One region of the Streptomyces sp. NPDC090127 genome, then DNA from elsewhere that is predicted to be linked to it. Evidence: riboswitches for the same ligand, from Rfam matches in the RefSeq annotation. Region 1 holds a riboswitch; the other holds the start of a gene.
What was found. A riboswitch is a leader RNA that binds a small molecule or an ion and turns the genes downstream of it on or off. The one in region 1 is predicted to bind S-adenosylmethionine.
Positions count from the first base shown of each region.

Region 2: linked by a shared signal. The riboswitch ahead of thrC (threonine synthase) and the one ahead of ACIPPS_RS17465 (aminotransferase class V-fold PLP-dependent enzyme) in region 1 are both predicted to bind S-adenosylmethionine.

Region 1 is NZ_JBIVDE010000004.1:412,767-416,165, reverse strand. Features, by position in the region: gene ACIPPS_RS17475 (cytochrome bc complex cytochrome b subunit) at 1-242, shown strand, start outside; gene trpD (anthranilate phosphoribosyltransferase) at 362-1,426, shown strand; SAM riboswitch class IV at 1,503-1,619, shown strand; gene ACIPPS_RS17465 (aminotransferase class V-fold PLP-dependent enzyme) at 1,816-3,216, shown strand; gene ACIPPS_RS17460 (Lrp/AsnC family transcriptional regulator) at 3,265-3,399, opposite strand, start outside.
Region 2 is NZ_JBIVDE010000008.1:260,431-263,829, reverse strand. Features, by position in the region: gene ACIPPS_RS27895 (hypothetical protein) at 1-318, opposite strand, end outside; gene ACIPPS_RS27890 (glucosyl-3-phosphoglycerate synthase) at 357-1,298, opposite strand; SAM riboswitch class I at 1,420-1,571, shown strand; gene thrC (threonine synthase) at 1,589-2,884, shown strand; gene ACIPPS_RS27880 (MoaD/ThiS family protein) at 2,913-3,191, shown strand.

The sequences.
Region 1 (3,399 bases):
AGTTCGTCGAGATCCACCAGCCGCTCAGCCAGGGTGAGCTGTACAAGCTCACGGCGCACGAGCAGAACAAGCCGGCCGAGCTCGGCCCGCTGGTCGACGAGAACGGTGTGGAGCGCAAGGTCGGCGCTCTGGAGAAGCTCCGCGTCAGGCTCAACAAGAGCTACTACGGCGAGGACAACCAGATCGCCAAGCCGACCGCCGAGGAGTACAAGGAGATCACCAGCGGCCACGGCCACCACTGATCACCTGACCCAGGTCGCCACGGCGAGGGCCCCGTCCATTCGATGGACGGGGCCCTTTGCCGTCCCCGGGGCTCGATAGGGTGGGTCCCGTATCCGTCACGTGATGACCAGGAGCTGCCATGAGCGCTGCGACCCCCGCTGGAGGACCTCTGTCGGCGGGCCGCTCCTGGCCCGTCGTCCTGGACGGCCTGCTGACCGGCCGCGACCAGAGCGCGGAGGACACCGCCTGGGCGATGGACCGGATCCTGCGGGGCGAGGCCACCGACGCCCAGATCGCCGGGTTCGTCGTGGCGCTGCGCGCCAAGGGCGAGACGGTCGAGGAGATCACCGGTCTCGTCCGCACCATGTACGAGCACGCCAACACGATCGAGGTGCCCGGCGCCACCGTCGACATCGTGGGGACCGGCGGAGACGGCGCCAAGACCGTCAACATCTCCACCATGTCGGCGATCGTGGTCGCCGGCACGGGCGCCAAGGTCGTCAAGCACGGCAACCGGGCCGCGTCCTCCGCCTCCGGCGCCTCGGACGTCCTGGAGAAGCTGGGCGTCAACCTGGAGCTGACCCCGCAGCGGGTCACCGAGGTCGCCCACGAGGCCGGGATCACCTTCTGCTTCGCCGTGAAGTTCCACCCGGCGCTGCGCCATGTGGCGATGGCCCGCAAGGAACTGGGCATCCGCACGGTCTTCAACTTCCTCGGACCGCTCACCAACCCGGCCCGGGTCAGGGCCCAGGCGACCGGTGTCGCGGACGCCCGGATGGCCCCGATCGTCGCGGGCGTGCTCGCCGAGCGCGGCTCCTCCGCGCTCGTCTTCCGCGGCGACGACGGCCTGGACGAGCTGACGACCACGGCCACCTCGCGCGTCTGGGTGGTGCGGGGCGGGCAGGTCCGTGAGGAGACCTTCGACCCGAGGGACGTCGGCATCGACATCGTCCCGGTGGAGGCGCTGCGCGGCGCCGACGCCTCGTACAACGCGGACGTGGCGCGCCGGCTGCTCGCGGGCGAGACCGGTCCCGTACGGGACGCGGTCCTGCTGAACTCCGCCGCGGCGCTCGTGGCGCTGCACCCGGGGGAGACCACCCTGGTGGAGCAGTTGCGCGAGGGCATCGCGAAGGCGGCGGAGTCCATCGACTCCGGGTCCGCGCGGCGGGCCCTGGAGCGCTGGGTCGCCGCCAGCAACGCGTAACCGTGACGTGCGACCCCGTTCCGGCATGCGGAACGGGGTTGCGCGCCGACGATCAGCTGGCATACGTTCTGAACCAGGTCATGAGTGACAGCTACGAAGCCCCGGCTTGCTGTCCGGCAACCCTCCGTCCGTGGCGGGGTGCCCCGGGTGAAGACCAGGCCGTGGACAGCAAGGTCCGCGGCAAGCGCGGACCCCTGCACGCGTCACATGTGTGCGGCCCTGGGGTCCTGGTCCTCAAGGGAGCAGTCTCGTGAGCAAGCGAATGCGTTAGGGCTTCGAAGCCCCTTCTTCGTACCCTTCCCCTTTTTCTCGTGTGCCTCCGCACCGACGCATCCGTGCGCCGGTGGCGTCGAGGCGCCGAATTCGCCTGCCTTGTACGGGAGTTCGTCATGTCTGTCACCGCTGTCGCCGCCGACCAGTCCCTCTGCGCTCCGCTCCCGGTTCTCGGGCGGGACGTCACCGTGCCGCTCGTGACCGGGGGCGAGGTCAGCTACGCCGCGCTCGACTACGCCGCCAGCGCGCCGGCCCTGCAGCGGGTGTGGGACGACGTCGCCGCGTACGCCCCGTACTACGGCAGCGTCCACCGGGGCGCCGGGTACCTCTCGCAGCTCTCCACCGACCTGTTCGAGAACAGCCGCGTCACCGTCGCCGAGTTCCTCGACTGTCGCGAGGGCGACCAGGTCGTCTTCACCCGCTCCACCACCGACTCGCTCAACCTGCTCGCCGCCGCACTGCCCGCCGATTGCGAGGTCTTCGTCTTCGAGACCGAGCACCACGCCTCCCTTCTGCCGTGGCAGGACGCCCGCGTCACCTACCTCAACGCCCCCCGTACGCCCGCCGAGGCCGTCGCCACCCTGGAGCGCGCCCTCGCCGACCGCGACCCTTCGGCGAGCTCTCGGCTTCGCTCGAAGGGGCACCCCAACCGCCCCGCCCTCGTCTGCGTGACCGGCGCGTCGAACGTCACCGGGGAGCTGTGGCCGGTCAAGGAGCTGGCCGCGGCGGCGCACGCCCACGGCGCCCGGATCGTCCTCGACGCCGCCCAGCTCGCGCCGCACCACCCCGTCTCCGTAAAGGAGTTGGACGTGGACTGGGTCGCGTTCTCCGGGCACAAGCTGTACGCCCCGTTCGGCTCGGGCGTCCTCGCGGGCCGCGCCGACTGGCTCCAGGACGCCGAGCCGTACCTCGCCGGTGGCGGCGCGTCCAAGAAGGTCGCCCGCCGCGCCGACGGCGGTGTGGACGTCGAGTGGCACACCACGGCCGCCCGCCACGAGGCCGGTTCGCCGAACGTGATCGGTGTCTACTCCATCGCCTCCGCCTGCAAGGCGCTCACCGAGGCCGGGTTCGACCAGTTCGTCGCCCGCGAGCAGCGGCTGATCGCGACCGTGCGGGAGGGCCTGGCGGAGGTGCCCGAGGTCAGGGTGCTCTCGCTCTTCGGCGACGACGCGCCCCGCGTCGGAGTCATCTCCTTCGTCGTCGAGGGCTGGAACAGCTCGCACTTCGCCGCCGCGCTCTCCGCCGAGTACGGCATCGGCGTCCGTGACGGCCTCTTCTGCGCCCACCCGCTGGTCCGCACCCTGCTCGGCAGCGACCCGCAGACCCAGGGCGAGTGCGGCGCGCCCGAGGCCGCGCCCGGCGAGAAGTCCCTCAACGCGATCCGGGTCAGCTTCGGCGCCGGTACACCGGACGAGCACGTGGAGCGCTTCGTGCGGGCCGTGAAGGAGCTCGTGCGGGACGGAGCCCAGTGGAAGTACCGCACCGAGGACGGCCGCTGCGTGCCGGACCGCGGCTGAGTACCCACTCGTACGGGTGAAGGGGGCCTCCCGTCGGGGCCCCCTTCGTCAGGACTCCAGGCCGATCGCGAAGGCCGCTTCCAGGTCGTGCTGCGAGTACGTACGGAACGCCACGTGCGTGTCCGTCGCCTCGACCCCGGGGATCTTGCTGATCCGGCCGGGGATCACGTCCGCCAGGTCGTC
Region 2 (3,399 bases), on a different contig from region 1:
GCCGCGACCGCCGCCCATGGAGGCGGTGTCGAGGCGTCGCATGACGAAGGTGTTGTTGTCGTCCCTGCCCTGGCCTGCGGTCGCGGTGGCGCAGCGCACGGCCAGGTCGGCGGGGGCGGTCGGGCAGCCCATGACCGTGTTGCCGACGGTCGTGAAGTCGCCGTACAGCGACGCGTCGTAGCGCGCGCCGAAGGGCTCCACCACGTCCGCCGCGGCCGGCCCGGCAGCGGCGGCGGAGAGCGAGCCGAGGGAGCCGAGCGAGCCGACGGCAAGGCCGAGCGCCGCCAGCGACATGATCATTCGATTGGTGAACGGCATAAAAAGGGAATCTATGCAAAAAGTACAATCATTCGTCGTTACGCCACGCGGCGGTGCGTGTACTCCGCGATCTCGACCATCGGCGGCCGCTCCTCCGTGTCTACCGCGAACGTCCGCGGCGTGAAGCCCGCCTCGCTCCGCTCGAACTGGGTGAGCCGGGGCCGCACCAGATGCCCCCGCGAGAGCCGCAGCTGCGCCGTCCGGTAGATCGCCGCCGCCATCCGGCCGAGCGCCTGCCCGTCCTGGTGCCGGTGCTTGCGCACTCCGACGTCCACCTGCGCGAGGGCGTCCAGGCCGACCGTGTGCAGCGCGTCCACGAGGAGGCCCAGCTCCACTCCGTAACCGACCGGGAACGGCAGCCGTTCGAGCAGCGAGCGCCGCGCCGCGTACTCGCCGCCCAGCGGCTGCACGAAGCCGGCCAGCTGCGGCCAGTGCAGATTCAGCAGCGGCCGCGCCACCAGCTCCGTCACCCGACCGCCCTGGCCAGGGGTGTCGCCCAACGGGCGGTCGTACATCGCCTTGACCAGGTCCACGCCCGGGTCCGTGAGCAGCGGGCCGACGATCCCCGAGACGAAGTCCGCGGAGAAGTCCCGCAGGTCCGCGTCGACGAAGCACACGACGTCCCCCTCGGTCACCATCAGTGACCGCCACAGCACCTCGCCCTTGCCGGGCACGGCCGGTATCCGGGGCAGGATCGCGTCCCGCGCCACCACCCGCGCCCCGGCCGCCGCCGCCACCTCCGCCGTACGATCGGTGGAACCGGAGTCGATCACCACCAGGTCGTCGACCAGCGGGACGGCCTCGGTCATCAGCTCGCGCCGGATCACGCGGACGATCTCGCCGACCGTCGCCTCCTCGTTCAGCGCGGGCAGCACGACGCTGACCGACGTCCCGTGCTTCGCCGCCAGGATCCGGTCGAGCGGACGGTCTGCCACGGACCACGACCGCCGTCCGAGCCAGCGCTCCACTTCTTCCAGCAACGTGATCTCCATCTCGCGGTTCGGACGACCATCTCAACCGTCCATGCCTTCGGTTACAGTCTTGAACAACGCGAACGCCCGATGCATGTCGGGGTGCCGTCCGCGTTCCACAATCGAATACCGCTCATCCAGAGGGGCAGAGGGAAACGGCCCGTTGAAGCCCCGGCAACCCTCCAGTCGGTCTCGTCCGCGCCACGCGCGTCAGCGAGGCTCCCGGCTAGGGAAGGTGCCAAATCCGTCTCATGGCGACGTTCGTCATGGGAAAGATGAGGAGAAAGGGCCTCGCCTCCATGGCTGTACAGACTGTTTCCACCACCGAAGCCACCCAGACCGTCGACCTCGGTCCCGCTTCCGGCCTTTCCTGCCGGGAATGCGGTGAAGTCTTCGCACTCGGTCCGATCTTCGCCTGTGAGCTGTGTTTCGGCCCCCTCGAAGTCGCGTACGACCTGCCCACCGGTGACCCCGAGGCGCTGCGCAAGCAGATCGAGGCCGGCCCCGCCAACATCTGGCGCTACGCCCCGCTGCTGCCCGTCCCCGCCGACGTCGCCGAGAAGCCGAACCTGAACCCGGGCTGGACCAAGCTCGTCCAGGCCGACAACCTCGCCCGCGAGCTGGGCGTCGAGCCCGGCAAGCTCTTCGTCAAGGACGACTCCGGCAACCCGACGCACTCCTTCAAGGACCGCGTCGTCGCCCAGGCCCTGGAAGCCGCCCGCGCCTTCGGCTTCACCACGCTCTCCTGCTCCTCCACCGGCAACCTGGCCGGCGCCGTCGGCGCCGCGGCCGCCCGGGCCGGCTTCCGCTCCTGCGTGTTCATCCCGCACGACCTGGAGCAGGGCAAGGTCGTCATGGCCGCCGTCTACGGCGGCGAGCTCGTCGGCATCGAGGGCAACTACGACGACGTCAACCGCTTCTGCTCCGAGCTCATCGGCGACCCGCTGGGCGAGGGCTGGGGCTTCGTCAACGTCAACCTGCGGCCGTACTACGGCGAGGGTTCCAAGACGCTCGCGTACGAGATCTGCGAGCAGCTCGGCTGGGTCCTGCCCGACCAGCTGGTGATCCCGATCGCCTCCGGATCGCAGCTCACCAAGATCGACAAGGGCCTTCAGGAGCTCATCAAGCTGGGCCTCGTCGAGGACAAGCCGTACAAGATCTTCGGCGCCCAGGCCGAGGGCTGCTCGCCGGTGTCGGCGGCCTTCAAGGCCGGTCACGACGTCGTACGGCCCCAGAAGCCGAACACCATCGCCAAGTCGCTCGCCATCGGCAACCCGGCCGACGGCCCGTACGTCCTGGACATCGCGCGCCGCACGGGCGGCGCGGTGGAGGACGTGAACGACGAGCAGGTCGTCGAGGCGATCAAGGTCCTGGCCCGGACCGAGGGCATCTTCGCCGAGACGGCGGGCGGCGTGACGGTCGGCGTGACGAAGAAGCTGGTCGAGGCCGGCCTCATCGACCCGTCCCTCACCACGGTCGTGCTCAACACGGGCGACGGCCTCAAGACCCTGGACGCGGTGGCCGACACCTCGCAGGCGACCGCCACCATCCGCCCGAGCCTGGACGCGTTCCGCGACGCCGGCCTGGCCCACTGACCCACCTCGTCACGGAAGGCAGCACCACATGAGCGTCAAGGTCCGCATCCCCACCATCCTCCGCACCTACACGCGCGGCCAGGCCGAGGTTCCGGCGGAGGGCGCGACCCTCTCCGAGGTCATCGCCGACCTGGAGAAGAACCACGCCGGCATCGCCGCCCGCGTCCTGGACGACCAGGGCAAGCTGCGCCGCTTCGTGAACGTCTACGTCAACGACGACGACGTCCGGTTCGAGCAGGGCCTGGAGACGGCGACGCCGGACGGCGCGGGCGTCTCGATCATCCCCGCGGTCGCCGGCGGCTGCTGAGCACCTGCCGAGCGCTCCGCGGAGAGCGCTCGACCGCTCTCAGCGGAGAGCGGTCGAGCGCTGCCGAGTGCGGACGGCCGCGGCCGAGCGCCCGCCCGCGCGCTCGCTTGACGCGGAGTAACCGAATTACCCGGAGTAACCGAATTGCCCCCTCCCGCGAGGAAAGCGGAGGGGGCAATTCTGCATGGTTGAGCGGGGTAGAGTTGGG